DNA from 2 places in the Paenibacillus mesotrionivorans genome. Region 1 is predicted to be linked to the other one. Evidence: a T-box and tRNA genes for the amino acid it is inferred to sense, from the RefSeq annotation. Region 1 holds a T-box; the other holds one or more tRNA genes.

What was found. The T-box of region 1 lies ahead of ACI1P1_RS29400 (proline--tRNA ligase). A T-box ahead of a tRNA ligase gene usually reads a tRNA of that ligase, here a tRNA-Pro.
Region 2: it has a tRNA-Pro gene. The T-box ahead of ACI1P1_RS29400 (proline--tRNA ligase) is inferred to sense a tRNA for this amino acid. The anticodon was not compared.

What each region holds. Positions count from the first base shown of each region.
Region 1 is NZ_JBJURJ010000030.1:35,115-39,641, reverse strand. It holds gene ACI1P1_RS29410 (secondary thiamine-phosphate synthase enzyme YjbQ) at 134-529, opposite strand; gene ACI1P1_RS29405 (AraC family transcriptional regulator) at 614-1,528, opposite strand; T-box leader at 1,694-1,946, shown strand; gene ACI1P1_RS29400 (proline--tRNA ligase) at 2,012-3,910, shown strand.
Region 2 is NZ_JBJURJ010000001.1:311,181-315,707, forward strand. It holds gene ACI1P1_RS01460 (demethylmenaquinone methyltransferase) at 1-67, opposite strand, end outside; gene ACI1P1_RS01465 (heptaprenyl diphosphate synthase component 1) at 75-944, opposite strand; gene ACI1P1_RS01470 (hypothetical protein) at 1,051-1,563, opposite strand; gene mtrB (trp RNA-binding attenuation protein MtrB) at 1,669-1,899, opposite strand; tRNA gene ACI1P1_RS01480 (tRNA-Pro) at 2,014-2,090, opposite strand; partial or broken gene ACI1P1_RS01485 (translation initiation factor IF-2 associated domain-containing protein) at 2,159-2,218, shown strand; tRNA gene ACI1P1_RS01490 (tRNA-Pro) at 2,197-2,273, opposite strand; gene ACI1P1_RS01495 (HU family DNA-binding protein) at 2,506-2,778, opposite strand; gene spoIVA (stage IV sporulation protein A) at 3,022-4,500, opposite strand.

The DNA.
Region 1 (4,527 bases):
CGAATATTTCAGGGGTTAATTTTTTATCTTGTTCGTAATTTGCCACAAATCATCGTTTCACAGAACATAAACAGAGGAAGAAAGACATTTTATGTCTATTCTTCCCCTGTTTTTCCGGATTTAATTTTTAGTTTTACTGCCCGTTAATCTGCACATAGAATCTCCGGCTCCGCGGACCGTCGAATTCGCAGAAGTAAATCCCCTGCCAGGTCCCCAGCAGAAGCCGCCCACCATCGATGATGACGGTTGCGCTGGAGCCAACGCAGCTCGCCTTCAAGTGGGCGGAGGAATTGCCCTCGGCATGGCGGAATTCCGGACGGTCCGGGAAAGCCTTGGCCAATCCCAGCAGCATATCCGTGACCACATCCGGGTCGGCATTCTCATTGATGGTAATCCCCGCGGTTGTGTGAGGGCAATACACCAGGCAGGTTCCCTCCCGGACCCCGCTTTTGGCCACAGCCTCACGCACCATTGCCGTAACCTCAATGAAATTCTCCGCATCCGTATTCAGCTTGTATTCATAGAGCATGGCGATCATCCTTTGCCGGTATAATACTTCATTATACCCGGCTTAGGCCGATCCTTCACACACCTTAGCCTATTACTGCCGCAATTACTGCCGCAAGCGGATCGGGATGGCAATCTCCATTTGGCAGGTACCTTCATGCAGCCAGGCGTGGTCCCGCTCGTCATACCTTTCGAAATCCAGCCTGGATTCATCATATTCATAATCCGAATTTGGCAGCCAGTTGGTCAGAATCTCCTTCCAGGCGGCAGGAATAGATTGAGGATACTCCTTTTCGGGAACCCGCGGCGTAGTAAATATGGCGTACAGCCCGCCCGGTATGACCTTTTGGCACATATCCGCCTCAATCTTGCCCTTGTCCTCCTGATTGTCCACCCCTACCCCCAACACCCAGGAGAACTCCCCTGTGTGTTCGTCCACATTGTAACAAACGCTGTATTCACAGTGCTCCGACTGGGTAAAGGTATGGTGCAGCCGGGACAGCATCGGGCCGTATTCCATGGACATGGTGTCCCAGAAGGCGGGGATATCGCTGACCCGCTTCACCTGCGGCATGGTGTGGCGGGATTCGAAGCCCACCACCAATATAGGTTCTTTTTCCATAATCGCAACATGCATATGCTTTATTCCTCCGGTTCTTGATTGGATGCTTCCTAACGCCGGTTTGCCCGGCGGCTGCGCATTGACATGCAGGTGGTACAGGGATGGCGGATAACCAAAGCATTTTTTGAAGGCCTTGGTAAAACCCGCATGGGTGCCAAACCCGTAATCCATAGCCACATCAATGACTTTCCTGCCCAAGGACAGGTCATACAGTGCAAAATCCAGCTTTCGCCGGGTTACATAAGCCATGATCGGCGTCCCGACCAATGAGCCGAATACCCGGCAAAAATGATAGGTGGAATAGTTGGCGAGAGCGGCCAGCTCGGACGGTCTAATTTCTTCCTTGATCCGGTCATCGATGGCTTCAAGCGCCAGTTGGACGGAGTCCTCAACTCCCATTTGTATTCCCCTTTCTCCCGTACGGTAACTTTATTATAACGAGGCCTGGAGCCGGCGGCTTATCCTGGCTTGCTGCCCTGCGGTGCCTGACGCCGGATATTGCCAACGGGTATTTGCCAATTGACAGACAATTCGAAATTTGCTACACTTCCACGTAATCGAATATCAAAAGCGATGAAAAGAACCAGTACGTATGCTGGATGTCCCAGAGAGAAGATGGTTGGTGCGAATCTTCACGGACAGGATGCGGAAACCCCTCTTGGAGCTGTGGCCTGAATCGTATGTAGTAGGGCTTATCGGATTTCCTCCGTCATAAGGGAAAGGTATCGGGCTGTAGTTGGCCCCGTACTTGGAAAGCACAGCGCAGCGATGCTCTGTGGAATTTAGGTGGTACGCGGACTGTCTGTTCGCCCTAAGCCGTTTTTTCGGCTTGGGGCTTTTTTTGTGTTCCTTATTTTCTATTCCCTAAAGGAGGCAGCAGGTATGAAGATGACAAGGCTTGTAGGCGAAAGGTTCCGGGAAAAACCCTCCGACTGTGTAATCGACAGCCATGCGCTGATGGTGCGCGGAGGATATATAAAGGCTGTGGGCAACGGGATTTATGCCCAGGCCACCCCCTTGCGCCGGATCACACGCAAGATCGAGGAGATTATCCGGCAGGAGATGGACACCATTGGCGGCCAGGAGGTGCTGCTGCCGGTTGTGCTGCCGGAGAGTCTCTGGGAGGAATCGGGCCGGGCGGCCAGCGTCGGCAGTGAGCTGCTCCGTTTCCGGGACCGGCACGGCAGTCCCCATCTGCTGGGCATGACCCATGAGGAAGCGGCGGTCCAACTGGTACGGGAATACGGCAGCAGCTATCTGCGTTATCCCTTCATGATTTACCAGATCCAGACCAAGTTCCGGGATGAGGCCCGCCCCCGCGGCGGATTGATCCGTGTACGGGAATTCACCATGAAGGATGCGTATTCCTTCCACACCTCTTTGGAGGACTTGCAGGAGTATTACCAACAATGCTACCGGGCATATGAGCGGATCTTCGCCAGGGTGGGGCTCCCCCAGGTGATCGCCATAGCGGCGGATACGGGGATGATGGGCGGAAGCTTATCCCATGAATTCATGCTGCCAACCCCTGTAGGCGAGGACACCCTGGTGCTTTGCCCGGAATGCGGCTACAAGGCCAATATGGAGGCGGCGGAGCATGTTGCGGAGCCTGCTGTGGAGTCTGCTGTAGTGTCTGTTGTGGATACTGCCGCTCCAGCCTGCGCCGCCTCTCATCCGCTTATACAAACTGGCAGCCCGGAGCTGGCTCTGGTCCATACCCCGGGAATGCGTAGCATCGAAGAGGTATGCGCGTTTCTTGGTCTGCAGGAGGCGCAATCCTGCAAGGCGGTAGTATACCAGACGGAGACGGACGGGCGGCTGGTGGTTCTTTTTATCCGGGGCGACCTGGAGGTGAATGAAACCAAGCTGACCAACCTGTTGGGCTGCGATGTGAAGCCGGCTGTATTGGAGGAGGGCTGCGGGCTGCAAGTAGGCTTTATCGGTCCTGTGGGACTTGAGCTGGGGCAGGGAAACACCATTATTTTCGACCGTTCGTTGCAAGGAGCTTCCGGCTTATGCTGCGGCGGAAATCTGCCCGACCACCACTACACCGGTCTGGATATGGAACGGGATTGTGCCGGGGCGGAATTTCATGACCTGGCGAAGGCTCGGGAGGGTGGCATTTGCCCGTCTTGCCATCAACCTGCGCTTACCCTTTCAAGGGGAATCGAGGTGGGCAATATCTTTCAGCTGGGGGACAAATATACCCGGGCCATGGGCATGCTGGCAGCGAATCAGTCAGGCGGGCTGGAGCCACCTGTGATGGGCTGCTACGGCATCGGCATCGGGCGGCTGGCCGCCTCCGTTTGCGAAATTTACCGAGATGAGCACGGGCCCATCTGGCCCATGTCCATCGCACCGTGGCAGGTGCATCTGTGCTGCGTGCGGGCGGATGATGAGGATGTACGGGCATGCGCCGATGGGCTATACCAGGAGCTGCAGCGGCTGGGCATCGAGGTGCTTTATGATGACCGGTCCGTGAGCGCAGGCGTAATATTTTCCGACGCTGACCTTTTGGGCATACCCGTCCGGATGATCGCCAGCCCCCGAAATCTGCAATCGGGCTGCTGCGAGCTGGTCACCCGGGACAAACGCATTAGCAAAAAGGTATCCATAGCAGACACCGCCCAGGCCGCGGCCGATTTGGTGAAGAGGCTATTGGATGAGCTGATGCGGATTCCCTCCAATAACACCATCCGGACTACAGGAGGAGCATGTATTCCGGTTAGCGGAGGAGAAAGTTCCGTTAAGGGCTGGAACATTGCGAGAACGAGGCAATAGCGGAAGGCATTCGTCCGCTAATGGCCAGACCGATCCGTGAAAAGGGCAATAGCGGAAGCCAAACTTCCGTTATTGCTTCGTTTCACCACATAAACGCCCCCCCTATGGCTGGATAGCGGAAAGAAAGGTTCCGCTATCACACTTAAAACAGCTGTGTGGGGCAAATAGTGGAATGTTACCTTCCCTTATCTCATAAGACATAGGTTTGTAGAGCAGACGGATTTATAATTTTACCATAACATGTAATTTCATGACTATAATATCCCCCTTAACCTCCTTGTCGTCCATTATCCCCTATAGTCAGGAAGCACAGGTACAGTACAGCAAGGAGAACTGACCTGACCCTGTTCCGGAGTCCGCCCACAGTCATTTCGTCTTGGCCGAAGTGGTTGCGGTTCGGGCGTGTGGTTCGGGCGTGTGGTTCGGGCGTGTGGTTAGTGGGGAGTCGAGAATGTAACCAAACCGATCGATTTGATTTGAGGGGATATCCGCTAGATGGGGTTGAGTTGAGTCGAACGTCATTTTTAGCACAGATGGACCAGCAATTAATTGGTAGGCTGCTTCGTTTATAGAAAGGGAACCTGCTATTGATTGGTGGTTGCTTCCTTTATTGGTAG
Region 2 (4,527 bases), on a different contig from region 1:
CGTACTTAGGGGCGATGCTCTCAAAGACCTCATGCACAAATTTTTCCTTGGATTGGGTGGAACTCATCTGATTGTCACCTCATCGCTCCTCCAGCAGCCGGCGGCTGCCGCACCAGACGGAGAAAAGGATCCCCGATCTGCAGCAGCTCCTGCATCAGTCTGTCCGAATCCAGTCGCCTTGCTTTTTCATATAAATGACCCACTTGCTCATCCAATAACTGTAGAAGCTGTTCTTTAATCCTGCATTTCTGCATCAAGGCGTTGATCTGCTCCTGCTTGTCCGCGGACGATTCCAGCTGGCCAAGAAGTTCTCCGTACCCCTGCTCCCTCATCCGCCAGAATGCCCAGCTTTCCCGAAGCCGCTCCGGGTTGCCAAGCTGGTCCAACTCGTCCGCCAGCAGCTCGCAGCGGGTGAAGCATTCAAGAATGTCCTGCCATGCTTTGCCCAGCCCACTTTTCATGAGATGGTCGAACCTTGCGAAAAGCTGTGCGCGGATGCCCGCCATCTGCTGAAGATACTCCTCCGCAGTCAGCTTCAATTGCCGGATGCGGGCGTACAGCGTCATTTTGAGCCGGTTGACCTCGCATATGGAACCTGCAATATGCTCCACCATGCCGATCTCCCCGGCTTCGGACAGGAGATGATAATATCCTGAACTGAAATAATCACCCGCCAATACCTTCAACTGGCGGGAACGGACAGCCTTCTTTTCTTTCACCTGATTGGACATGGAAACCATCTCATGGATATCGATGCCCATTTGAACCAGAGATACGGCCAGCGTCAAGCTTTCTGCCGATTTCCCCGCATTGCCGGATTCATGAAGAAAGGCCAAAAGAAGCCTGGAGCGTGCCTCCGGAAAAGCGGGCACTTCCGTGTGAAGCCTGATCATATCGTACTGTGTATATTGCTTTGCCAACTCGGGCAGGTGAAATGAACTCATCCGGTTGCCTCCGAACATGATGAAAATCACACTCAAATCTACAGCATTTAATTATAGCATAACCTGCAATTGACCGCACGATTTCGTGAATATTTTGTGGCGGCAGTCAGTTTTGTTTCATCCATAGGGGGGTGTAGCTGAAATTTCCCTGCTTTTCCAGCTCGCTCTTGAAGAGGGCAACGGGACTTTCCGCAGGCAGCACCTCCCTGTTCCATTGGCTCCGTTTAGCCTCCATGGCAAGCAGGAGCTCCTTGGAATGCCGGTCGCCGGCGTTCTGCTGCAGCACCCGAACCAGCAGATGGTTCACGTTGGCGGTGGAATTCCAGGAGAAGCTGCATAGCCCATACAAATCATGATAGACGAATCTTTCTCCGCTCACACCCTTCGGCAAAAAAAGATCCACCGACAGTACACCATGCTGCAGATTGGCGCTGGCAATCTCCAGATCCAGCGGTACCGAGGCAAGCGCGTCCACCAAATTGGTTTCCGTCAGATAACCGGCGCCCCCCGGTTGGAAGACCGGATCCGCCTGTGAGCTTCCTTGGGGCAGCCAGGACAGTCCCCAGGCAATCCCCAGTGACACCAGCAGTGCCGCGGCCAAACGCGCAGCCAGCTTCATTGTTTATCAACTCCAGCCGCCGGAACCAAGGCCCGGCCGATTCATATTCCCCCTTTCCATTGTACAAAAGAAAAAAGCAGGCTATGCCTGCTTATTCCGATATTCTTATTCTTCCGTATCAACAACTCCATATTTTGTCCAAATGATTGCTTTGCCCCGGACCTTCACGGCAGAGGTATGATCCGTGAACTGGGCGATCATTACTTCCCCTTTGTCCAGCTTTTCCGTATGGTGAAAGCGGGTGTCCTGTCCTCTTGTCAAACCGATTACATGCACACCGTTATCCTTGGCCTTCACTACGAAATATTCTCCGCTCTGCGCCTGCTCCTTGTCCATCTGCTTGGACCTCCTCTAAAAGCTTCCTATCCCTATGATGCTGGATTGTCCCTCTCCTGTCAAACCCCGGAGAAAAGAAAAAAGACACCGCAGTTAACGATGTCTTTCCTCACATGGTCGGAGTAACACGATTTGAACGTGCGACCTCACCCACCCCAAGGGTGCGCGCTACCAGGCTGCGCTATACCCCGATACCTTAAGTCAACAAAAACGATTATATTCGTTTTTTAACCATTTGTAAAGAGTTCCAGAGAAAAAAAGAAAAAAGACATCGCAATTGACGATGTCTTCTTCACATGGTCGGAGTAACACGATTTGAACGTGCGACCTCACCCACCCCAAGGGTGCGCGCTACCAGGCTGCGCTATACCCCGATACCTTTAAGCGCCCGCCATTTCCCGGCGGCAAAAATGAGTTTACCTTATTTCGCAAGGTGTGTCAACCTTTTCGATATCACTTTTTTAAAGTCAGACAATTCAGGACAAATCAGACTTTTCCGTCGAAGGAGCTCCGCGGATACCCGCAGGGCATCAAAAAAGCCGAAGAATCCGAAAATCAGATTCCACGGCCTGTCGTTTTTCCGTATAAGCATCTATGTACGAGAGATTATTGTACACCGTCTCTCAGAGCTTTGCCGGGTTTGAAGGAAGTCACCTTGCTTGCGGGAATGTCGATTTCCTTGCCGGTTTGCGGGTTTCTGCCCTTGCGAGCGGAACGCTCACGAACCTCAAAGTTACCAAATCCAACAAGCTGAACTTTGTCGCCGCCTTGCAGCGCTTCGGTGATGGCCTCGAATACCGCTTCGACAGCTTTCGTAGCGTCCTTCTTGGACAGTTCGGAGCTTTCTGCAACCTTGGCGATCAAATCGGATTTATTCATGCATATTCACCTCCCCCCGGTATATTACATGTGTTTACCGATTCTTTCGGAATTATACGTGTCCATTGGATAAAAACGAACAAATTCATAGTAATACACCGTCGGCCCAATTTCAAGTCGATAAATGAAGTTTTCCCTTACGGATACGACAAATTGCGTGTATTGGAGCATAAATAGGCAAAAAGCCCCAGCCTGCGGACCGGGGTTCCACAGGCGGAGCTTTATGGAGGGGGAAGCTTGTAATCAGAGAATGATGGCGATCAGACCGCCGGAGCCTTCGTTGATGATCCGGCCCAGGGTTTCCTGGAGCTTGTAGCGGGCATTGTCCGGCATCATGGCCAGCTTGCCCTGGATGCCCTCCCGGACGATGGAATGGAGCGACCGGCCGAAGATATCGGATTCCCAAATCTTCAGCGGATTTTCTTCGAAATCCTGCATCAGATAACGGACCAGCTCCTCGCTTTGCTTTTCCGTCCCGATGATGGGGCAGAATTCCGACTCCACATCTACCCGGATCATATGTACCGAGGGGGCTGTGGCTTTCAGGCGTACACCGAACCGGGAGCCTTGGCGGATCAGCTCCGGCTCATCCAGCGCCATTTCGGCCAGAGTAGGCGGTGCAATGCCGTAGCCGGTGGTTTTGACCATTTCCAGTGCCTCTGCGAACTGGTCGTATTCCCGCTTGGCATGGGTAAAGTCCTGCATCAGCTGCAGCAGATGGTCCTTGCCGCGGATTTCCACACCGACTACTTCCTGGAGGATATGGTCATACAGCTCATCCGGGGCGAACAGATCGATCTCGGCTACACCCTGGCCCATGTTCATATCCGCCAAGGCGGCGCGTTCGATAAAGTCGTAGGCCCCGAATTGGCCTACCACACGGTCCACATCCCGCAGCCTGCGGATGTCCTGCACCGTGTCACGGACAGAGGATTCGAACTCCGTACGCAGCCAGTGCTTCTCATTTAACACCATCACCCAACTGGGCAGGTTCACGTTCACTTCATGCACGGGGAATTCGTAGAGCACCTCGCGCAGCACGGACAGCACGTCATCTTCACCCATGGTTGCGGCGGACAAGGCCATGACCGGTATATCATACTTGGCGGACAGCTCGGCACGCAGCTCTTGAGCCGGCTCGCTGTCAGGCTTCATCGTGTTGATGACCAGAATAAACGGCTTGCCGACTTCCTTCAGCTCGGCTACCACCCGCTCTTCCGCATCTACGTAAGAGGAACGCGGAATTTCGGCGATGCTGCCGTCTGTGGTAATGACTACACCGAGGGTGGAATGCTCTTGAATCACCTTGCGGGTGCCGATTTCGGCAGCCTCCTGGAAGGGAATCGGCTCATCGAACCAGGGGGTGGAGATCATCCGGGGACCGGCTTCATCCTCATAGCCTTTAGCCCCTTGTACGGCATAACCGACGCAATCCACCAGCCGGACATTCACGTTCAAGCCTTCACCAACCGAAATTTGAACCGCATTGTTGGGAACAAACTTAGGCTCGGTAGTCATGATGGTGCGGCCGGCGGCGCTTTGCGGAAGCTCATCCACCGCTCTCACCCGATCCGACTCGTTCTTGATGTTGGGAATAACCACCGACTCCATAAACCGTTTGATGAAGGTGGATTTCCCTGTCCGTACCGCTCCGACCACCCCGAGATAGATGTCTCCGCCGGTGCGTTCAGCAATGTCCTTAATGATATCGACTCGTTCCAACATGATCCCCTCCTGAATTCCTTCAAA